DNA from 3 places in the Clostridium amazonense genome. Region 1 is predicted to be linked to each of the others. Evidence: predicted binding sites of a transcription regulator. Region 1 holds the regulator's gene; each other region holds the start of a gene.
What was found. Region 1 encodes Rex, which represses fermentation and respiration genes when NADH is low (regulators of the CRP and FNR family bind a similar motif). Its sites were predicted from a motif close to ATTGTTAANNNNTTAACAAT; they were not measured.
Positions count from the first base shown of each region.

Region 2: the regulator Rex is predicted to act here: its motif matches at 2,904-2,923, upstream of prdC (proline reductase-associated electron transfer protein PrdC).
Region 3: the regulator Rex is predicted to act here: its motif matches at 1,393-1,412, upstream of AC07E4_RS05930 (DUF8052 family protein).

Region 1 covers NZ_JBWKMH010000031.1:193,815-202,303, forward strand. Annotated here, with positions in the region: gene AC07E4_RS13230 (S8 family serine peptidase) at 1-2,378, shown strand, start outside; gene AC07E4_RS13235 (hypothetical protein) at 2,659-2,790, shown strand; gene AC07E4_RS13240 (ABC-F family ATP-binding cassette domain-containing protein) at 3,062-4,978, shown strand; gene AC07E4_RS13245 (redox-sensing transcriptional repressor Rex) at 5,703-6,347, shown strand; gene AC07E4_RS13250 (short-chain-enoyl-CoA hydratase) at 7,380-8,159, shown strand; gene AC07E4_RS13255 (acyl-CoA dehydrogenase) at 8,374-8,489, shown strand, end outside.
Region 2 covers NZ_JBWKMH010000010.1:170,659-179,147, forward strand. Annotated here, with positions in the region: gene AC07E4_RS05240 (DUF3887 domain-containing protein) at 1-368, opposite strand, end outside; gene AC07E4_RS05245 (histidine kinase N-terminal domain-containing protein) at 720-2,492, shown strand; gene prdC (proline reductase-associated electron transfer protein PrdC) at 2,962-4,260, shown strand; gene prdA (D-proline reductase (dithiol) proprotein PrdA) at 4,677-6,764, shown strand; gene AC07E4_RS05260 (CBO2463/CBO2479 domain-containing protein) at 6,793-7,059, shown strand; gene prdB (D-proline reductase (dithiol) protein PrdB) at 7,052-7,777, shown strand; gene prdD (proline reductase cluster protein PrdD) at 8,262-8,489, shown strand, end outside.
Region 3 covers NZ_JBWKMH010000010.1:319,334-327,822, reverse strand. Annotated here, with positions in the region: gene pfkA (6-phosphofructokinase) at 1-206, opposite strand, end outside; gene AC07E4_RS05930 (DUF8052 family protein) at 821-1,339, opposite strand; gene AC07E4_RS05925 (carbon starvation CstA family protein) at 1,749-3,383, opposite strand; gene AC07E4_RS05920 (DNA polymerase III subunit alpha) at 3,878-7,459, opposite strand; gene AC07E4_RS05915 (class D sortase) at 7,510-8,058, opposite strand; gene AC07E4_RS05910 (hypothetical protein) at 8,071-8,235, opposite strand.

The DNA.
Region 1 (8,489 bases):
TTAAAAGAGGAGATATATCATTTATAGATAAAATTGTAAATGCTCAAAACAATGGTGCAACAGGTGTAATTATATATAACAGTGATAAAGATGAAACAATTATTAATATGGTAACAGACCCATCAATAAAAATACCTGCTATATTTGTTCCAAATTCTGTTGGTGAAGCAATTAAAAAATCAAAAAATAAAGTATTATTTAATGGAGATCTTGGAAATGAAGTAGGAAAAAATCAAAATTCAGGAGATTATTCTGATTTTACATCTTGGGGACCATCACCAAGTTTAGAGTTTAAACCACAAATTGCGGCACCAGGTGGTCAAATATATTCAACTTTAAATGAGGGAGAACATGGTGTTATGAGTGGAACATCTATGTCAGCTCCGCATACATCAGGTGTTATGACACTTTTATTAGAATCAATGAAGGATTCGATGAATGAGTTATCAGGCAGAGAAAAAATGGATTATGCAAAAAATAATATAATGAATACTGCACAAGTAGAACTAGATAAAAAGCATGGCAATACACCATTCTCTCCAAGAAGACAAGGTGCAGGTCTTACACAAGTTGAAGATGCTATAAGAAATAGAGTTACTATAACTAATAATGGAAAAGCATCAGTTGAATTAAAAGAGATAAAAGAAAATAAAGTTACGTTTACTTTAGATTTAAAAAATTACGGGGACAAGCAAGCTGAATATAAAATAGAAAGCTTAGGAAATGTATTAACTCAAGATGAGACTATAGGTGAAATGGTACATGATAGAGAACTAGGTAAAAGTGAAGCTAACTTGGAGTTTAGTGCTAAAAATATTATTGTTCCAGCAAAAGGAAATGCTAGTGTTAATGTTACATTAAATATAGGAAGTAGCTTTGCATCAGAGCAGTACTTAGAAGGATATATAAAATTTGAATCTAAAGATAAAAACATCCCTTCTTTATCAATTCCATACATGGGATTCTATGGTGAGTGGGATAAAGAAAAAATAACAACAAACAATGCATGGGATAAAGAAAAACATATTTTAGTTGATGCAGTAAATAAAAATGGGGATAAGGCTATAATAGAGAATTTAGCTTTATCAAGTTTTGAAGGTATACCTGTGATGCTTGGATTAGAAAATACAAATGAGATTGGAAAAAATATATATAATAAGGATAAAATAGCAATAAGTCCTAATGAAGATAAGTTAAATGACGTTATTTATCCAGGATTGTATTTAATGAGAAATGCAAAACAAATTTCTGCGCAAGTTTTAGATAGTGAAGGAAAAGTTATAAGAAATGTAGGAACAATTACACAAAGAAGAAAACAATTAATAAACTCTGAAGTAGGAAAACTTCCACAATTTATGGCTGAACTTTCATGGGATGGTAGATTATTTGATAAGTCTAAAGGAAACTTTGTAAATGCAAAAGATGGAAATTACACATATAGAATAAAAATGAAAGTTGACTATAATGGAGCAAAAGAACAAATCGTAGATATGCCAGTGAAGATAGATACTAATGGACCAGATGTTCAAATAGTAAAATGTGAAAATGCTGGAGTTGGTGCAGCAAAAATATACTTTACAGCAACAGATGATGCATCAGGAGTTGATATGAAGCCAGGTGTATGTATAATTAAAAATGGTGTAATGGAACCATTTAGCCAAGATGTACAATATGATGAAAAAACAGGATTATATTGTAAACTAGTAACAGGATTAAAAGATAATGCATTAAACCAAATAAGAATAGGTGTCCTTGATTATGCAAGAAATTTAAATGGTTCAGAAACTGTTATACCAGTAGGAAATATAAATCCAGTAGTTATGAAATTAGATGATGAAAATTTAGAAAATGGACAAACAAATGTAAAAGAAAATAAATATATTATAAGTGGTACTATAAATAGAGCTATAAAAGATTTATTTATAGGTGGCGAAAAAATAGATGTAAATATTAAAGAAGATGGAACTGCAACATTTGAAAAGCAGCTAGAATTAAAAGAAGGCTTAACAGTTGTAAATATAAAAGCTGTTGATTATGATGGAAAAGTTTTAAGAGATTATGGATATAAAATCTACTGCGATACAGTAAAACCAACTATTAATATAACTGAACCAGAAGTTACAGATGGTAAAGTAAAACTTTCAGGAAATAAAGTAGTGTTAAAAGGAAATGTTTCTGATAATTTAGGTTCATATAATTTTTATGTTAATGGAGAGTTAAACTACAAATCAGAATTTGATGGAATAGTATCAGAAGAAAAAGGTAGACATAATTTTGAAATTGAAGTTAATGAATTAAAAGATGGAGATTTTATATTATTAAAAGTTGTAGATAACAATGAAAATGCAACAGAAATAAAATTACAAGTAGTTAAATAAAAAACAAAATTTAAGGGCAAGTAAAATATATTTTAGTTCCTATGTAGGGTGGAAATCATTCTACTAAAACTCCAAGACCGCCAAGACTGAAGTCTCAGCTACGAAGGAGTGGAAGTTGATGTGCCATATATTTATTCAAATATTTTTCTGTAGGGTGGAATTTATTCTACCGATTTAAATATGCAAATAAGGGTATTATGAATGAAATGAATAATAGCATCAATAACTGTAAAATGTCCATTGTCAACTGTCAATTGGTTAAGTAGGCGAGGTTTTAACCTTGCGGTTACACGTTGGTATTTTAAGTGTTGTAGCTATATCGAAGACCGCAAAGACTAAAGTATCAGCTACAAAGGGGGAAGAGTTTGTGCCAATCTCTGTAGTAGAGGTTTCAACCTTGCAAGTAATATAAATTATATAGAAGAGGCGTGTGAAAACACGCTTTTTTCTTTATCGTGCGGTGGGAAACTATTATATTGTTATAACTATGTAATTTAAATTTCTTTGTTATATGTTTGTGATTATAGTAAAATAGAAGTGAAACGAACTTTTAAGCTTAATAAATTGTAGAGAGAAACTTATTAAGTTTAAAAGATTATAAATAAAATTTAATTTTAACAATGAGTTAAATTGACAATTGCTTATTGTCAATTGATTTTAATATATATTTGAGGTGACAGAAAATGATAGTTTTAAGTTGTAATAATATACATAAAAGTTTTGGTATAGATGTTATTTTAAAAGATATTACTTTTAGCATTAATGAAGGTGAAAAGATTGGTTTAATTGGCGCAAATGGTGCTGGTAAGTCTACTCTTTTTAAAATATTAACATCACAAATGGAGTATGATAGTGGTGAATTATTTATAGATAAAAGTAAAAGAGTTGGTTACTTGTCGCAAAATCTTGCTTTAGAGTCAGACAATACAATATTTGGTGAACTTCTTTTAGTTTTTGAAGAACTTCTAAATATGGAAAAAAAGCTAAAAACTCTAGAACAAAAAATGAGTGAACCTTATGATGAAACTAAGGCTGATTATCACAATAAATTAATAAAAGACTATACAACATTAACTGAGGTTTATGAAAATAGAGGCGGATACACTTATAAAGGGGAGATAGGAAGGGTTTTAAAAGGGCTTGGATTTAATGAGAATGACTTTGATAAGCAGATAAATATATTAAGTGGTGGTCAAAAAACAAGAGTAGCACTTTGTAAATTATTATTAATAAAGCCAGAAATCCTTTTACTTGACGAGCCTACAAACCACTTAGATTTAGACGCAATAGAATGGCTTGAAGAATATTTAAAAAATTATAAAGGCAGTATGATAATAATTTCCCATGATAGATTTTTCTTAGATGCTGTAACAAATAAGACTATTGAAATAGCAGGGGGAAGAGCAGCATCTTATAATGGAAACTATACTACATTTATTGATTTAAAGAAGAAAAATTATGACGTGGCTCTTAAGGCTTATAATCTTCAACAAGCAGAAATTAAAAGACAAGAAGATATTATACAAAAATATAAATCATTCAATAGAGAAAAAAGTATAAAAGCAGCAGAAAGTAGACAAAAGGCATTAGATAAAATTGAAAGAATAGAAGCACCACATAAAGAACAGAAGGCTTCAAGAATATCTTTTGAGACCAAGATAAAGAGTGGTAATGATGTACTACACATTGAAGAATTAAGTAAGAGCTTTGGTGAAAAAGTTCTATTTACAAATGTAAATATGGATATAAAAAGAGAAAATAAGATAGCACTTATAGGTGAAAATGGAAGAGGAAAAACAACTTTATTTAAAATTATAATGGATGAAATTGAAAAAGATTCAGGAGTTAAAGTTTTAGGTAAAAATGTTAATATAGGATATTATGATCAGGAACAATCTAATTTAGATTTACAAAAAACTATAATAGATGAAGTTTGGGATGAGTTTCCAGACATGACAACAACAGAAGTAAGATGTGCATTAGCTGCATTTTTATTTACTGGTGATGATGTATTTAAAAAGATAGAAAAATTAAGTGGTGGAGAAAAGTGTAGAATAAATCTTTTAAAACTTATGTTATCAAAAAATAATTTCTTATTATTAGATGAGCCTACAAACCATTTAGATATAGTATCTAGAGAAGCATTAGAGGATGCACTATTAACTTATGATGGAACGGTACTTGTTATATCCCATGATAGATATTTCTTAAATAAGGTTGCAGGTAAAATTTTTGAACTTAACATAGATGGAATTAAAGAATACTTAGGAAATTATTCTTATTATATTGAAAAGAAAAGTAATCCAGCTAGATTCCAAGATGAAGAGGAAACTAGCGGAATAACTAAGACACAAATAAAACAAGATAAAAAGAAAAAGAGAGAAGAAGAAAAAAAGGAAAAAGAAAAACAAAAGTATATAAAATCATTAGAAGAAAAAATTGCATCAACAGAAGAAGAAATAGATGAATTTCAAAAAATGCTTTGTTTAGAAGAAATATATTCAAATCCAGAGAAGAGTCAGGAAGTTAATAAAAGTATATCATCAAAAGAAGCAGAACTTGAAAAACTTTATGAAGAATGGGAAGAAGTTGCACAGTAATTAATTAAAAAAAAAGCGTGTAGGAATACATGCTTTTTTCATTTCAAAGAAAGTTTAAAGATAAAAAAGTAATAGAAAATGAAGAAATAATTAAATAGAATTTCAAAATTGAAAGGCCAGTTTAATTCATTATTTTAAATAAATAACAATCATTATAGATAATTTAAGTAGCAAATTTAATTTAATGAAATTTAGAATTATTAAGATAATTCTAAATTTTGATAAGATGAGGTATTTATATAAAAATTTTGAAAAATATTATAAACAAAGTTAATTGAATATGGTAAAATATAAACAAAGTTTGATAAAACAATGTGAAAAAAAATGAATTTTTAAATTATAAGATAATTATTGTTACATAATCATATATATTATTGAAAAAGTATAACATTAAAATATAATAGATGATTAAAATTTAAATTATTAAGTAAATAAGTGGCTTTTAGAACCATATTTAATAATAATTTATTCTCTATTAGAAAAGTTATTATTAAAAAAAGCAATACAAAAAATATTTTTTTATTGTATTATTGAATAATAGGACATATAGATGATTTAATTTTTAAATATATACATAGATAAAAAGTGGATTTTGTAACAAAGATAATGATGAATTAGTTAAATGATAAACAAATTAAATAATGCAAATATAGAAACATATAATGTTTAACTAGATTTGAACATGTATTTTACAAAGGGATTGGAATATTTTGGAGGTGATTTCTTGGATAAAAAGAAAAATATATCAATGGCAGTTATAAAAAGGATTCCTAAATATTATAGATATTTAAAGGAACTTGCTAATAATGATGTGGATAGAATTTCCTCAAATGAATTAAGTGAGAAAATAGGATTTACAGCATCTCAAATAAGACAAGATTTAAATTGTTTTGGTGATTTTGGTCAACAAGGATATGGTTACAATGTAAAAGAACTTCTATCACAAATATCAGGGATATTAGGACTAGATAAAGATTATAACATAGTAATTATAGGAGCAGGTAATATAGGTCAAGCAATAGCAAATTATACTTATTTTCAAAAGATGTCTTTTGATGTAAAAGCTATATTTGATATAAATCCTAAATTAATTGGTCTAAAAATAAGAGAGGTTCCTATACTAGATATAGATGAACTAGAAGGATTTATTGGAGAAAATCAAATTGATATAGGAATAATTTGTGTGCCAAAAGAAAGAGCACAAGATGTATGTGAAGTTATTACTGAATCAGGAATAAAAGCTATATGGAATTTTGCTCCAATAGATTTAAAAGTTCCAAACGATGTAATAGTGGAAAATGTTCACTTAAGTGAAAGTTTGATGACTTTAAGTTATCTTTTAAATGAACGTAGAAAAGAAGAAAATTAAAAGTTTAAAATTGAAAATATTCAAAGTGAATTTATCAAGTTGAAGATATAAATCAATTAAAATTTTAGCTGCTAGTTGTATTATAGCTAGCAGCTAAAATTTTTTTTATGTAGAAGAATTGAGAAAAATCCATAGTCGAGGTTTCAATCATGCAATTATACAGTGTTATTTTTAAGAGTATAGACAGATCAAAAGCCGCCAAGACTAAAGTCCCAGCTACAAAGGAGAAAGAGATTTTAATAACTGTCAAATGTCCACTGTCAATTGGTAAAGTAGGGTGGAATTCATTCCACCTGGACTTAGGTAAGTATCAAAATCGAAAACCGCCAAGACTGAAGTCTCGGCTACGAAGGGAAAAATAAAATTTGTGCCAATTATTGTAGGCGAGAATTTATTCTTGTTGTTACACGGTATTAATTTAGGTTTTATATCCATATCAAGAACCGCCAAGACTAAAGTCTCAGATACAAAGGAGAAAGAGATTTTAATAAAAAAGCAATTAAAGATATTGTGAATGAAATGAATAATATCATCAATAACTGTCCAATGTCCATTGTCAACTGTCAATTGGGGAAGTAGGGTGGAATTTATTCTACCCATTTAAATGTGCCAATTAATTTAATTATAAGTGACATTAGAAATTTAATTTGAAAAATCAATTAATATATTGTGAATAAAAGAGTAATAAAACTACACAATGAAAATATATTTATACTGTTATGGGAAAAGCATTTAAAGGCTATATAAAAACTTAGATTGTAACCTATAATAAAAATTTGAAAAAAGTAAATATATTAATATTAGGAACTTTGTGGGTAAAATTTTTGAAAAAAATTTAATGAAATAGTGATAATTACAAACAAATTATTTGTTAATTAAAATAATTCAGAAAAAATAATTAACTCTGTTGCAAAAATATACCATTCGGTCTATAATAAGACATGAGGTTGAGAAACTTCGATATTATTTTTTTAAGAAAATTGTTATATTATTCACAAAATCTAATAGGAATATTCATGGGGGATAGCATTTATGGAATTTAAAAACATTATCCTAGAACAGGATCAAAACATTGCTGTCATAAAGCTTAATAGGCCAAAAGCATTGAATGCTTTAAATTCAGAGACTTTAAAAGAAATAAATGATGCTATTGAAATTATTGAGAAAGATGAAAGCATATACACCGTAATAATAACTGGTGAAGGAAAAGCTTTTGTAGCTGGAGCAGATATTTCAGAAATGAAAGATTTAAATTCAATACAAGGCAGGGAATTCGGAATACTTGGAAACAAAGTATTTAGAAGAATTGAAACTTTAAAAAAACCAGTTATAGCAGCAGTTAATGGATTTGCATTAGGTGGTGGTTGTGAACTTTCAATGGCTTGTGACATAAGAATAGCTTCAGTAAAAGCTAAGTTTGGACAACCTGAGTCAGGACTTGGAATAACGCCAGGTTTTGGAGGAACTCAAAGATTAGCTAGACTTGTGGGAGAGGGCGTAGCTAAAGAATTAATATTTACTTGTGACATTATAAAAGCAGATGAAGCTTTAAGAATAGGTCTTGTAAATAAAGTGGTTGAACCAGAAGAACTTATGAATGAAGCAATGAATATGGCTAAAAAGATAGCAAATAATGCACCAAAAGCAGTAGCTTTCTGCAAAGAAGCTATAAATAATGGAATTCAAATGAACATTGAAGATGCATTAAGATACGAATCTGAAATTTTTGGAATGTGCTTTAGCACTTGTGACCAAAAAGAAGGAATGAGTGCGTTCTTAGAGAAAAGAGACAAAGTATTTAAAAATATGTAATCCTTTAACTACATAGGGTTAATAGATTTAGCTAATGTGAGAGGTTCAAAATAAATCTTAAATTTTCAGAATTTAAATTATATTTAAATTTTAAATATAATTCGAAATAGATTTAATTGTTTCTTCTTGTTAGCTTGTTTTGCGGCAAAATGTCTTTAGATTATTATATTTACAAAAACATTTCAAAAAAAATTAATAGGAGGAATGGGGAATTATGAATTTTTCTTTAACTAAGGAACAAGAATTTGTAAAACAAATGGTAAGGGAGTTTGCTGAAACAGAAGTTAAACCTCTTGCTGCCGAAATAGATGTAACAGAAGAATTTCCAAT
Region 2 (8,489 bases), on a different contig from region 1:
TCTTTATAAACTACTGATATAAGAACATTATTTTCTTTTGCAAAATTTGCTTTATATAATGCACGAACATATCCATCTTTAGTTTCACCTTTAAAGAATTCATGAGATTTGTAAGCACCAAGAGTATTGGAAATTAAAGTTGCTTGCTCATCAAAAGTTTCCTTAGAAAAGGTCTTTTTCATTTCATCGCTAAAGTAGGATTCTATTTTGTTATAATCTTTTTTATCCATAGCAGTTATAACCTTACTAGCTATGTCATTAGAATAGTTTTGTAATGCTTCTGTATCCACTTTTTCTCCACAAGCAGTAAGTGAAAGTGTTATTAAAAAAGTAGAAAGAATAATTATAGATTTTTTAATAAATTTCATTATATACACCTCTAATTTCTATTAAAATATTATATAAATTAATATTTTATATTATTTAACAAATTTATATTAGCTATTATAAGATTAATACAAGTGTTTTTATTATGGTCAAATTTACTAATATATATAAATAAATATAATTTGAATTAGAAAAATTAGACTATTTAATTTATTATAACAAAATTTAATAAATATTACCTTAATAAAATTGGAACATAATTCAATAAAGACAGTTAAGATATTCAAATTAAGAGGAAATTAATAAAAGTTATGGATAATTGAATATATAACTGGTGTTAGGTATAATTTAGGAGAGAATTATAAATATTTTTATGGATAAAAGGTGGAAATATGAATTTAGAAGAGTTGTTATATAAAGCTAAAGATATTATGAGTAAAAATGTTGTAAAGGTTTTTACTCATGATAATGTTAAGTACGTTTGTAATTTAATGGTGAAAAACAATTTGGATGAAACAATAGTTATAAATGAAGTTAATAAATTAGAAGGAATTTTTACACGTAATGATTTAGCAGAGGTAGAAAGAATTTTTGCAAAAAAAGGAGATAAGTCTATATTCAATGAAAAGATTATAAATTATTGCACTAAAGATGTAATAACAGTAAGTCCTAATGATTATGCAAGAGATATTCGGGATATGATGCTTGAAAAAGAAATAGGACGTGTACCAGTTGTAGAAGATAATAAGGTAATTGGTGTATTAACAAGCAATAATTTAAGAGATAGTTTTTATTTAAAAATAGATGAAATGTTTACTTTGCAGAATAATATTTTAAGCAATATTCATGAAGCCATTTGTATATGTGACACAAAGGGTAAGGTTATGTATTGGAATAAAAGTGCAGAGAAGTTATATGGTTTAAAGGCGGAAGATATAGTTGGGGAAAGTGTTAGAAAGCATTTTAACAACCCAATTATACCTAAAGTTTTAAAAGAAGGTAAAGCTATTGAAAATATTGAACACCAGCCTATGAGGGGGAAGTCAGTAATTTTAAGTGTTGTACCTATATTTAATAATCAAAATGAAATGATTGCTGTAGTGTCAACAGATAGAGATGTTACCGAAGTGGTTTCATTGTCTGAAAAATTAGAAAATGCAAATGCAAAAGTTGAGGCATTAAGTAAGGCTTATAGTAAGGAGTTTTCTAATAATTATACTTTTTCATATATAGTTGGGAAAAGCAAAAAAATAATGGATTCTATATTATTAGCGCAAAAAGTTGCACCAAGTACAGCATCGGTTTTAATAACTGGTGAAAGTGGGACAGGCAAAGAAGTTTTTGCAAAATCCATACATGAGGCTAGTGGAAGGAGCGGGCAATTTGTTGCTGTAAATTGTAGTGCTATTCCAGAAAATTTATTAGAAAGTGAATTGTTTGGGTATGTAGAAGGTGCATTCACGGGTGCTGTGAAAAAAGGAAAAATGGGTATGTTTGAATTTGCAAATAATGGTACATTATTTTTAGATGAGATAGGAGAAATGCCTATAGGGATGCAAAGTAAGTTATTAAGAGTGCTACAAGACGGTGTTATTCATAGATTGGGAAGTGAAAAAATTATTCATACCAATACAAGAATTATAGCGGCAACTAATAAAGATTTAAAAAAAGCAATAAAAAATAATGAATTTAGAAGTGATTTGTTTTATAGATTAGCAATTGTTCAAATTGAATTACCTTCACTAAGAGAAAGGAAAGATGATATTAAAGAATTTATAGATATTTTTATAAATCAAAGTTCGAAAAAAGAAAATATAGAAATAAGTTCAATAGATGAAGAGATATATAATATATTGTGTAATTATAAATGGGAAGGTAATATAAGAGAATTAAAAAATGTTGTTCAAAGAATGGTAGTGTTATCAAATAATAAAAGGGTAACAGTAAATAGTATACCAGAATATATATTAGAATATTTTTATGGTAGATCTAAAGAAGATACAGTTATAGATTATTATAACTTGGATGAAAGAGTTAAGGCTTTAGAAATGGAACTTATTAGAGATGTCATGGAAAGTACTAATGGAAATAAAGCAAAAGCTGCTGAAATTTTAAGAATAAAAAGAAGCACATTATATTATAAGTTAAGCCAATATGATTTATAAATAAAAATATCCTGTTTTGGGGTGTGCAAGTTGTTGATAAAAAACTCGTATACCTTAATAGTAGAATGTACTCAAGAATGTTTTACTATAGTTTACAGGATATTTTTTATTTGTAAATTTAATAGAATGGAGCTTAATGATAAAAGTGTCAAAAAAATAACAGATATGTCAAAAAAATAACATATACATAAAATGACAGTATATCAATTGAAAAATAGAAAGTATATACATGAGAAGAAGAAAAAGTGACTAAATTTTGACATTTATTTAAATATGTATTTGAATAAATAGAAGTTTTAAAATTTACAAAAGTGTTAATTTTGTTGCATCAAAGTAAACGTTTCAATAAAATTTAACAAGGTTGGCACAGTAGTTGCTTATATATTATTTATAGAAAGTTATTAAAACTTTAATGTTAATAATATATAAATTTATGAGTTGTTATATCAATACTCAAGGGGGAGAAAAAATGACTACTATGGTTAAATTTCCTTTAAAAATGCACATAGGAGCTAATTGTGAACCTATTGTTAAATTAGGACAGTTAGTTAAAAGAGGAGAATGTATTGCAGCTCCTAATAAGGGTCTAGGTGCTAAGATACATACAAGCATTAATGGAGAAATAAAAGAGATAAATGAGAATGAAATAGTAATCTTAAAGGGTGAAAATCAAAGCACTGATTATGTAAAGATAAAAGAATGTAATAGCATCAAAGAATATGTGTTTGAAGCTGGAATTGTTGGAGCTGGTGGAGCTGGATTTCCAACTCATGTTAAGTTAAATGCAGAAATTTCAGAGGGTTGTATAATAGCAAATTGTGCAGAATGTGAACCGCTTTTAAAACACAATATAAAACTTTTAGAGGAAAATCCTCAAGAAGTAATAAAAGGAATAAAATATGCAATGGAAGCAACTAAAGCACCAAAGGCATATATAGGAATAAAATCTAAAAATAAAGATGCAATAGAATCAATAAAAAAAGCATTAGTAAATGAAGAAAATATAGAAATAAAAGAGCTTAAAGATATATATCCAATGGGAGAGGAAAGAGCATTAATACATTCAGTATTAGGTGTATGGTTAGAGCCAACACAGCTTCCATTAGAAGCAGGTGCTGTAGTTTTAAATACAGAAACACTTGCAAATATAAAAAGAGCAGTTGAAGATAGAAAACCAGTTATAGATAAAGATATAACTATAGCAGGAAAATTAAAAGATACAGAAAGTAGAATATTTTTCAATGTTCCTATTGGAACAAAGATTGAAGAACTTGTAAATGAATGTGGTGGAATTGATGGAGAATATGGCGAATTAGTTATTGGTGGACCTTACACTGGAAAATCAGCAAAACTTGAAGAAGCTATAGTAACAAAGATTTCTGGAGGAGCAATAGCAACAATAGAGTTCCCAGAGTTTAAGGGAAATGTAGGTCTTTTAGTTTGTGCATGTGGTGCAAATGAAGATAGACTTAGAGATATTGCTTCAAAAATGCATTCAAATGTAGTTTCTGTAATGGATTGTAAGAACATAGTTAAAATAAAAGGTGCTAATAAATGCAAAACTCCTGGAGATTGTCCAGGACAAGCAGCCGTAGTAATGCAATTTAAAAAGGATGGAGCAGAAAGAATAATAATATCAAATTGTAGTGATTGTTCTAATACTGTTATGAATTCTGCACCAAAATTAGGGTTACCAGTTTATCATCATACAGATCATGTATTTAGAACTGTTAATCATGAATTAACAAGAAGGTTAGAGATAGAATAAAAAAAATAATGTGCTAAATAAAGCTTTATAAAGATATGGGTTCAAGTTTAAAAATTAAATTACTCTTATTTCAGTTGAGAAAGAGAAATTTTAAATATAGTACCAAAATTAACAATTAACCATGAAAACTATGGTTAGTAAGAATATTATAATGGGGAATTTATTCTCCAAAATAAACTTTTTATGGATAAATATTATATTAATTTTATTTGGAGTACAAATAAAACATTGTAGCGGGGATTTCAATCCACGGTGATATTCATCATCATTATTAATTCATCATTGTTAATTGATTCCAAACATGATAATAAAATAAGCTGTAAGATTAGTAGTATCAATTGATAAATTTATTATTTTAAATTTCAACTTGTAACCCTATAGATTTAGATAACATGTATATAGTAGGAGGAAGAATTATGTCAATGAGCAAAGAACATGCAGAAGCTTTAAAAAATGAAGCGGCTGTTGTATGTTGTAGAACAGAAGCTGGAACTATAATTTCAGCAGATAACCTGGAAGATCCAGATATATTCCCAGATATGGTTGATTCAGGATTGTTAAATATTCCAAGCAATAATTTAAAAGTTGGAGAAGTTATAGGTGCAAAACTTTTAAAAACTATAGATTCATTAACTCCAATAACACCTGATTTAGTAGAAGGTGCTAAAAAAATTGAAGGATCAGTAGAAGAAAAAGAAGTTTCAATAGATGAAAATGCTAAGGCTGTTTTAAAATTAAATAAAAAAGCTGGAGACACTATAAAATTAAGTGATTTAGAAAACCCTATGTACTTTGGACAATTAGAAGATTCATTACTTATAAAATTAGATGATAGTGTATTAACAGTGAAAGAAGCTATAGGAAAAGTTTTAAAAGTAGATACTCCAGCATTAAGTACAGTATGTAAAAATATAGTTGAAGGTTATGAAGAAGAATGTTCTGCAGAACAAACAATAGTTTCTTCTGTAAGCAATGGAGTATTAAAAATAAAAATTGCTGAAGGAAAAGGTATTGATATAGAAGTTCCTCTAATGGCTGGAACAGTATCAAATTCAGTAGCAAAAGAAGTAATAAAAGAAGAAAAAATTAATGATTTAAAAGTTGAAAATAAAGAAGAAAAGAAAGCTGTATTAGAGCCTAGAGCTGTAAGAAGCTTAACTAAGAAACATTTTAAAATAGAGAAAGTTGAATTTGGAAAAGAAACTAAAATAGATGGAACAACATTATATATAAGAGAAAATATATGTGATGATGCAGTAAATGAAAGCGATTTAGTTAAATCAATAAAAATTGAAATAATAACACCAGATAAGTATCATACATATTCAGAAACAATTATGGACGTTCAACCAATAGCAACTAAAGAAGGAGAAGCTAAGGTAGGTAATGGAGTAACTAGAACTTTAGATGGAGTAATAGTTATGGTTACAGGAACAGATGTTGATGGAGTTCAAATTGGTGAATTTGGTTCTTCAGAGGGAATCTTAGATGAAAATATTCTTTGGAACAGACCAGGTGCTCCAGACAAAGGAGATATATTTATAAAATCAGAAGTTGTTATAGCTAGAGGAATGAACATGGAAAGACCAGGTCCATTAGCTGCACATAGAGCAACTGATTTTATAACACAAGAAATAAGAAATGCACTAAAAGTTGCAGACGAAATCTTAGTTGTAGATACAGAAGAGTTAGTTGAATATAGAAGACCAGGTAAGAAAAAAGTTGTTATTGTTAAAGAAATAATGGGACAAGGTGCAATGCATGATAACTTAATATTACCACAAGAACCAGTAGGTGTTTTAGGGGGAAAACCAAATGTTGACCTTGGAAACGTTCCAGTTATGTTATCTCCACTTGAAGTTTTAGATGGTGGTATTCACGCATTAACTTGTATAGGACCTGCATCTAAAGAGTGTTCAAGACACTACTGGAGAGAACCACTTGTAACAGAAGCTATGAATGATGAAAATATAGATTTAGCAGGAGTTATTTTTGTTGGGTCACCACAAATAAATGCTGAAAAATTCTATGTTTCTGAAAGACTTGGAATGATCGTTGAATTTATGGATGTAGATGGTGCAGTAGTTACAACAGAAGGTTTTGGTAATAACCACATAGATTTTGCATCACATATTGAACAAATTGGTATGAGAGATGTTCCATGCGTTGGTATGTCATTCTGTGCAGTTCAAGGAGCTCTAGTTGTTGGAAATAAATACATGAAATACATGGTTGATAACAACAAATCAGAAGCTGGAATTGAAAATGAAGTTTTAGGATGTAATACTTTATGTAAAGAAGATGCATTAAGAGCTTTAGGAATGCTTAAATCAGCAATGCATGGAGAAGAAGTTAAAAAAGCAGAAAGAAAATGGAATCCAAATGTTAAAGCAAATAATTTAGAAGAAATAGAAAAAAGCTGTGATATAAAAATAGATAGAGCTTTAAATGAGACTTCAATACCAATGAGTCAAAAAAGATTAGAAAAATATTCTACAAAATAATATTTAAATCTATTTGTGAAAAGAGGATATAGATATGAAATATGGCGATAAGATTATAGAAATGCAAGGAATAATAGTTGAGATACAAGATGGAGCAGTAGCTATAGATTTGAAAGGTAGACTTGGATATATGAAGGTACCTATGAGAATGCTTATAACAGACTATCCTCTACAATTAGGACAAGAAGTAGGCTTTAATATGAGTTTCTTAGAAGTATTAAAAGAGGAGCCTAATGAAAAGTATGTAAGCAATATAGATAGAAAGAATAGAAAGGAAGGACAAAATAATGGATAAAACTGTAGTTAAAAATTTACAGTCAGAAATATTTGTACCTATAACACCACCACCAGTGTGGGCGCCGGTAACTAAAGAATTAAAAGATATGAAAATTGCTTTTGCAACAGCTGCAGGAGTACATTTAAAAAGTGATAAAAGATTTAATTTAGCAGGAGATTTCACTTTTAGAACTATACCAGGAGATGTAAAAACAGAAGATTTAATGGTATCACATGGTGGATATGATAATGCTGATGTAAATAAAGATATAAACTGTATGTTTCCAATAGATAGATTAAGGGAATTACAAAAAGAAGGATTTATAAAAGAGATAGCACCAACTCACATAGGATTTATGGGCGGTGGCGGAAACCAAGAAAAATTTAAGCATGAAACAGGTCCAGCTATAGCTAAAATCTTAAAAGATGAAGGGGTAGATGCTGTAGTATTAACTGCTGGATGAGGAACTTGTCATCGTTCTGCTGTATTAGTACAAAGAGCGATAGAGGAATCAGGGATTCCTACGATATGTATAGCTGCATTACCACCAGTTGTAAAACAAACAGGTACACCAAGAGCGGTAGCACCACTTGTACCAATGGGAGCAAATGCAGGTCAACCACACAACAAAGAAATGCAATTAGGTATTTTAAAAGATACATTAACTAAATTAGTAGAGATAGATAGTCCTGGAAAGGTTATATCTTTACCATATGAATATATAGCAAAAGTATAGTTTGAGTTTTAAGTATAATCTATTACTAAATATGTTAATTTATATATTTTAGTGTAGATTATACTTTTAATTAGGATTGTATAAAATTTAACAAAATAAAAATAGTAACTACATATAGGAATACAAGTTGAAACTTTAAGTTATTCATGTTTCAGTTGAGAAAGTGCTATAAAAAATTAACAATTAACAATGAAGGATAAAACTGACGTTTCAGTTTTTTAAAATCAGTTTTTTAAAATGAAATTTTATAATAATTTGCAGAGCAAATTAGTGGAAAACAATATAAAAACGTAGTTTTTAGGTGTTTCTATTTTAAATATTAGGAGTGAAATGAGTAATATTAACCATAACTGTCAATTGTAAACTGATTCCAAATATAAATATAGAAATAAATTGTAAGATTAGTAGTATCATTTGAGAAAGACATTACTTTAAATTTGGAACCCTATAGTAAAAAATTAAATTGTTTTTAAAGGAGTATAGTATGGACGAAGTTATAGAATTAAGAAAATTAGTTATTAAAACTTTTCATATTGAAAGTATAAAGTTTTCTGATGATACTAGAATTGATGGTAGAACTTTATATATTAAAAATAATATAGCTTTAAATAAATATAACAAAGATTTTATAAAGTGTTTAGAAGTTAATATTATAAATCCAAATGAAAGAAATATTTTTGTTAATTCCATACTAGACTTTGAGCCTATAGCA
Region 3 (8,489 bases), on a different contig from region 1:
TTAAGTATTGTTCCACCTCTATGAATTATATCTGCTACTGAATTTCTATCTAATTCAATAATATTCCCTTCTACAAGTCCGTTATATCCATTTTGAACACCTAATATTCTTAAATTATTATCTGTTCCCATTCTTACAACTGCTCGTATAGCAGCATTCATTGCGGGTGAATCGCCGCCACTTGTTAAAACGCCTATTGTTTTCATAAAAAACCTCCTATACTTCACCTACACTATAAGATTTCAATGTGAACCTTAAATTTATAAAATTACTTTATATTATAAATAGTAAGCAAATTTTGTATTTTTATCAATGAGTTTCATCTATTTTTAACATAAAAGTTTACTTTTTATTAATTATAGTTTCCAATACTAATAATATAAATACTTTTTTATAGTGTTTCATCTTTAATTTTAAAAGAATAAACTTTGTTTTACACTACATTTTAAGTTTTACATTTATATTTTTAAATAATTCACTATATAAATTATCACAAGACTATAAAAAAAATGATACTTTTATTTTATTCCTTATTTTTAATTTAATATAATTTATCAATTGACAGTTTATAGTGAATATAAAAATTGTATTTCCAATTTTAAAGAATAATTTTTTATCAAATTTGCAGAGCAAATTAGTTGAAAACAATATAAAAACGTAGTTTTTAAGCATTTCCATTTTTAGATATTAGGAACGAAGTGAGTAATATCAACTATAACTTTTCACTCTTAATTCTTACTTGGTTCCAAATATAAAAATAAACTGTAAGCTTAATAATATCATTTGAGAAAGACATTACTTTAAATTTGAACTTGGAACCCTATATCACTGAAACAACTTCAGGAGCATAAACCTTTTTCAAGTTCTTAGCCATTTTACTACTGTAAACTTTCTTATTATTTATATCTACAAGAATTAAATTAACTTGACTACTTCCATAAAAAGATAATTTATATAACTTACTATACTTTAATCTTTTTATAGCCTTTATTTCATCTTCTCTAGGACTTTCATTGCATATCATCACTAATGTTATATCACTACTCTTATGTTCACTATGAGGTTTTACTAAAACCTCTGTAAGCTTCTTTCCATATTCCCAAAAATCCATTAAAATATCTTTGTTTATATTGTCAAACTTCTTTATTAAACAATGCTCATTAATCTCATATCTATCTATAACATCATTTTTAGTTATAAAAGTTCTTCCTGCTATATTTTTATAACTTGCATACAAATTTATTTTCTTATTTTCTATAACTTCATCCTTATAAATCTTGAAATTCCTTTCATATTTTTTACTTAATTTTTCAATATATTCATCACTATTATTCATCATTTTCCCCTCCCATAAATTACTCTTATTCCAATTGAGCAAAAGCAATTTAAAATATAGTAAAAAAATTAACAATTAACAATGAAGGATAAAACTGAAAGCTCAGTTTTTTTAAGGAATTTTTAAAATAATTTGTAGAACAAATTAATTAAAGATTATATAAAAACTTAGTTTTTATGAACTTTTATTCATAAATATTAAGAACGAAGTTAATAATATCTACCATAATTGTTAATTGTTAATTGTTAACTGTTAATCAGTAATTGGTTCTAGATACAATAATTGGAATTAGCTGTAATATTAGTAGTATCATTTGAAAAAGCTATTATTTAAAATTTGAGATTTGAACCCTATATTAATAAAAGAGAACTTAAATCAAAAGTTCTCTTTATATATACTTTTATATTTGATTTTACGCTTGTTTTGTTGTTGATTTATTCTTATTTTTTATTAGTTGATTATATGCTTCTATTAGTAAAAGTATTGCTACTACTAATAATAATAGCCCCAATATTCCTAATACTATAGTTCCACCAGCAAATAAGTTTTTATAGATAAGTATAACTAAAGCTGTAATTGTTACAATAAACATAAATACCATAGGAACTATTGCCATTACATAACTTCTTCCCATTTTTAATAACCATGCACTTAATGCTAAAAGTGCTAGAGCAGCTAATAGTTGATTGGCAGAACCAAATATTGGCCAAATTTTTTCATAACCACAAACTGTTAAAAGTCCTGCTGCTACAACTGTAATTATTGTTGCAAACCACTTATTAGTACATGTTTTCTTCAATTCACCTTTTGTTTCTTCAAAAGTTTCTTGGAATATATACCTACCAATTCTTGTTGCTGAGTCTAAACTTGTTAATGCAAAAGCTGAAAATGTTAAAAGTACAAATACTCTACCTACATCAACAGGTACTCCAAATCCATTCATAAAACTTGCTAATCCATTTGCAAATACTGTTGCCGGTGCACCTTCTGTTTTTGCAAATGCTCCAACTGCTATAAGAGCAACTACTGCTACAATACCTTCTATTAGCATTGCACCATATCCTATAAGTCTTGCATCGCCTTCTTTATCTATCTGTTTAGAAGAAGTTCCTGATCCAATTAATGAATGGAAACCTGAAACTGCTCCACATGCAACTGTTACAAACAAGAATGGAAATAATGTCTCTCCTCTAACATTTGTAAATCCTGTAAATGATGCTATTTCTAAACTTGGATGACTTACAAATATACCTATAATTCCACCAATTAACATTGCATATAGTAAGAATGAACATAAATAATCTCTAGGTTGTAATAATATCCACACTGGCATTATTGATGCTGCTGCTATATATATTATTAATATTATCATCCAAGCACCTTTCCCTAGTTTTATAACTGGGAACATGTACCCAATCCATACACATAAGAATAAAAGTATTACTCCAACAACAGTGGATACCCCTACACCTTTGCCTTTTTTATTTACAAAATATCCAAAACCTATTGCAAGCACTATAAAAAGCATTGATGCAGTTCCAGCTTGAGCACCTGCTAAATTTTCAGGTTTTGCAGCATCATAAGCAAATGATCCTGCACAAATATCTGTAAATGCCGCAACAACTAATATTAATGTTGCCCATGCAAATATATTAAATAGTAATTTTCCTTTTTTACCCAACGTATCTTTTATAATCTCTCCAATACTTTTACCCTCATGCCTTATTGATGCAAATAATGCACCATAATCATGAACTCCTCCAACAAATATACTACCTACTAATATCCACAAGTATACTGGTAACCAACCAAAAACCGCTGCTACTATTGGTCCTGTTATTGGCCCTGCTCCAGCTATTGATGAAAAGTGATGACCCAATAATATTCTCGCATCTGCTGGTACATAATCAACATTGTCAAATTTAGTATGTGCTGGCGTTTGTCTCTTTAGATCAATGCCCCATTTTTTTCCTAACCATGCTCCATAAGTTACATAAGCAATAATAAATATAACTACTGCTCCTAACAATAAAACTACTGCATTCATAAAAATACTCTCCCCCTTTTTAATATTTACTCCATGAAATATATAGTTTCTTAGAATAAGCTATTTTACAAAGATATACATTAATTTAAATTAGGAGTTTATTTTAAAATTTAAATAATTTAGCTAAAATTAAAAAGATATTATTCTTTGGAAATATTTTTAAGTGTACTCATAATATGTTTTTTAAACATCTTGTAGACTTTTACTTCGATGAAATACTTTCAATAAATACGTTAACATAAGTGCATAAAAGTTAATTATAAACTCTATAGATTTAAAGTTAATTATATATCTGTGCTTACTAAATGTATATTAAACTAATATTATTTTATGATTATACAAATGTATTTATTTTACTTTTTTACCTTTAATTTAATTTTAAGCCCTACAATTTTATAAATCAAGTATTTAATTATATATATTAAAAAATTTAATATGTCATAAAAAATATAGAGGAGAATGAAATAGTTCATTTTCCTCTATACTTTAGTTTTTTATTTGCCTTCTATTATTTTTACATTATTCTCACCGAATAATTGTTTAAGTAAAATTAATGTGTCATATTCATTTTCCAACCAATAACTCTTATCTAATAAATAAGATTTCCTATCACTTGCAGTGCATAAGTATACAGGAGTATTCCCCCTAGCACCTATAAATTCCTGCTTTATAAGTGAAGTTGTATCTTTTAATTTATCCTTATTCTCAATTAATATATAGATTTTATCTTTTCCTATATTAATTAATGGTGTTATTTCTTCACACAAAATCTTATTTTGTTCATCTTCTCTTACTGCTACTCTTCCCTTAATTAGAACTACTTCATCTTCATTTATCATATTTCTACATTTATCAAAGGTTTTGGGAAATACAACAACTTCTATAGAACCATATATATCTTCTAACGTCAAAAATGCCATCATTGTATTATTTTTTGTTATTTTTCTACTTACTGTTGATATTAACCCACCAACTACAACTTTATCTCCATCATTTACTTTCATATTACTTTCTTGTATTTCAACTTCATCATCTAAAGCTTCTTCTTCCAAAGCCTCATCTTTAAGCAAATCAGATATTTTATGACTTGTTTGCATTTTCAATGAATTTTCGTAATCATCTAATGGATGTCCTGTAAGGTATATTCCTGTCATTTCTTTTTCCATAGCCAGTAATGCCCTTTTATTGAATTCTTTTATATTAGGGAATTCAACTTCCTCCGGCTTATCATCTTCCAAAATATCATTAAACAAGCTTAATTGCCCTTTTACATTTCTTTTTCTTTCATTGTTTATACCTTCCAATACTCTTTCAAACACAGCTGATAGTTTTGAACGATATATTCCTAATGAATCAAAAGCACCTGCTTTTATTAGACTCTCCACTGCTCTTTTATTAACTATAGATGTATCTATCTTATTGCAAAAATCCATCAATCCTACAAACTTACCTTTTTCTTCTCTATCTTGAACTATTGATTTTATAACATTGTCTCCTACGTTTTTTATAGCAGAAAGCCCAAATCTTATACTATTTTCATTAACAGTAAACTCAGAATAACTTTCATTTATATCTGGTGGAAATACATCTATACCTAGTTGATTTGCAAATCTAATATAAAATGCAACTTTTTCACTTATTCCCTTAACTGAATTTAGCATAGCTGCAATAAATTCTGCTGGGTAATATCTCATTAAATATGCAGTTTGATATCCAACTACAGCATATGATGCTGCGTGACTCTTATTAAATGCATAAGAAGCAAAATCCATCATTTGGTCAAATATTCGATTAGCTGCATCTTCAGATATTCCATTTCTAATACATCCTGGTACTTCTATGTTTCCATCTTCATCTACAATTCCATAAATAAAGTTTTTTCGCTCTTCTTCCATTACTTTATGTTTTTTCTTAGACATGGCTCTTCTAACCATATCACTTCTACCTAAAGAATACCCACCTAACTTTCTAACTATTTCCATTACCTGTTCCTGGTAAACCATAACTCCATAAGTTACGTCAAGTATATCTTCTAACTCTTTAGTTTCATATTTAACATTATCAGGATTTTTCTTACTCTCTATATATCTAGGAATTTCAGCCATTGGACCTGGTCTATAAAGACTTATTCCAGCTATGATATCCTCTAGTGAATCTGGCTTTAATTCCTTCATGAAACTTGTCATACCAGCTGACTCTAATTGAAATACTCCAACTGTTTTTCCTTCTCCAATCATTTTATATACATTATGATCGTCAAAATCTATCTTGTCTAAGTCAATATCAATTCCTTTATTTTTCTTTATAATTCTTAAGCAATCTCTCATTACAGTTAAAGTTCTTAAACCAAGGAAATCCATTTTTAAAAGTCCAAGTTCTTCTAGTGTACCCATTGTAAATTGTGTTACTATCATATCCTCATTTTTTTGAAGTGGAACATAATTTACAAGTGGTTTTGATGCTATAACAACTCCTGCTGCATGTGTTGAACTATGCCTTGGAAGACCTTCTAAATCTCTAGCTATATCTATAAGTTCTTTGACTCTTTCTTCATTATCATAAGCTTCCTTTAGCTCTGGATTCATCTCTAATGCTTTATCAATAGTTATATTTAAAACTGTTGGAATCATTTTGGCTATTCTATCTACTTCTGCATATGGATAATTCATAGCTCTTCCAACATCTCTAATTCCTGCTCTAGGTGCCATAGTTCCAAAAGTTATAATTTGTGATACATTGTTTTTTCCATACTTTTCAACAACATAATCTATAACTTTTTGTCTTCCTTCATAACAAAAATCCGAATCAATATCTGGCATACTAACTCTTTCTGGGTTTAAAAATCTTTCAAATATCAATCCATATTTAATTGGATCAATTTTAGTTATTCCTAAAGTATATGCTACTATTGCTCCTGCAGCCGAGCCCCGTCCTGGTCCTGTTGGCACTCCATTATCATTTGCATATTTTATAAAATCCCAAACAATTAAGAAATAATCTACATATCCCATTTGTTTTATTATGCCAAGCTCATATTCAAGTCTGTCAATAAGGTTTTTTGCTTCAGAATTTTCTGCTCCAATTTTTAATACAGCATCAAAATCATATTCTCTTCCTCTAAGTTCCTTAAAGGAATCATATCGTTCTATTAATCCAACATAACATTCCTTTTTTAAATACTCATATGCATCAGTACCTTCTGGCAATGGAAACTTTGGGAGCTTTGACTTATGAAATTCATAATCAAAATTGCATTCCTCAGCTATTTTAACTGTATTTTCTAATGCCTCTGGTATATATCCAAATACTTTTTTCATTTCATCTGGAGATTTTAAATAGAATTGATTAGAAGGATATCTCATCCTATCTTTATCTTCAACTACTTTTCCTGTCTGTATACAAAGTAGTACATCATGGGATTTAGCATCTTTTTCATTTATGTAATGCACATCATTTGTACATACAAGTGGTATATCACATTCTTTCGAAAGTTCTATAAGCATCTCATTTACTTTTAATTGTTCTTGTAAGTTATGATATTGAAGCTCTAGGTAAAATCCCTCTTTAAAGATTTTTTTAAACCTTAATGCCGCTTCTTTTGCTTTTTCTTTATTATTTTTTAATAAGTGTGATTGTACTTCCCCACCTAAACATGCACTTAATGCAATTAATCCTTCGCTATGACTTTCTAAAAACTCATGATCAACTCTAGGTTTATAATAAAATCCTTCTATTGATGCTTTTGAAACTATTTCCATTAGATTTTCATAACCTTTTTCATTTTTCACAAGTAAAACTAAATGATTGGTCTTATTCTCTGTTCTATTATCTTTAATGAACATTGAATTTGATGATACATATATTTCACATCCAATAATAGGCTTAATCCCAACATCTTTTGCAGCTTTATAAAAATCCACACATCCATACATCACACCATGGTCAGTTATTGCTAAACTCTTCATACCTAATTCCTTAGCTCTTTTTACTAGCTTATCAATCTTTCCTGAACCATCTAAAAGACTATATCCTGTATGAACATGCAAATGAACAAAATCGCCTAAATTCTCTTCCATTTATAACTCCTTTCTTTTGTTTTTATCATTTTCCAACTTAATCTCTTAACCTATTTTAAATTTCCTCTAACTATTAATCTTTCACTTCCGTCATCATTACATGTTACTAATGTTATAGTTGCACCTTCTGTTTCTTTTAACACATCCATATTATTAGGTGCTACAGTTTCACTATCTGTTACTATGTATGTGTAGTTATTTTCATATGTTGTAACTTTAATCTCATCACCTTTAACTAGTTCATTAATTTTTAAAAAGAATTCTCCTGTTGTGTAATTTCTATGTCCTGCCACTGCAAAATTTCCTTTTTCACCTGGCATAGCTGTATCTTCAAAATGCCCTACTGCATATGCTAAAGTTCCATCTTCAGTTCCTTCTCTTACAACAACACTTAGATTAATTTTAGGTATTTCTAACATACAAATAATACTTTCATCTTGTACCTTTCCTTCATCCACACCCTTCTCAAAAGCCTCTTTATATTCATTTTGAGCTTTCTGTGTTTTAGACTTATTGTTAATACCAATTCCAACCATTGCTATACCTGCACACAGCAGTAAAATTACAACTAAATTAAAAATTATTTTTCCAACCTTCACTTTTCTCTCTCCCTATTTTAAACTTCTCTTTATTTTATTAACTTTAGTCGCTATTTTTATACCATACAAAGCTTCTTTTGAAACTAATTTAATACCTGTTTTGCGACTTTTTAAAGCACCTATTTTATATGTTGCCTTAACTATATTACCAATAGACTTTTTCAATATTTTATTCATTTCCCCCTCCTCATCCCAATAAAGATTTTATAAGCCTATTTTACTATAATTAGTGCTAAATTGAAAATTAATATTAATTTCACTTATAGGGTTCCAATTTCAAATTTAAAGTAATGTTTTTCTCAAATAATAGTACTAATCTTACAGTTTATTGCTATATTTATATTGGGAATCAGTTGACAATTGACAGTTATAGTTAATATTATTCATTTCATTCCTAATATTTAAAATAAAAATACATAAAAACTACGTTT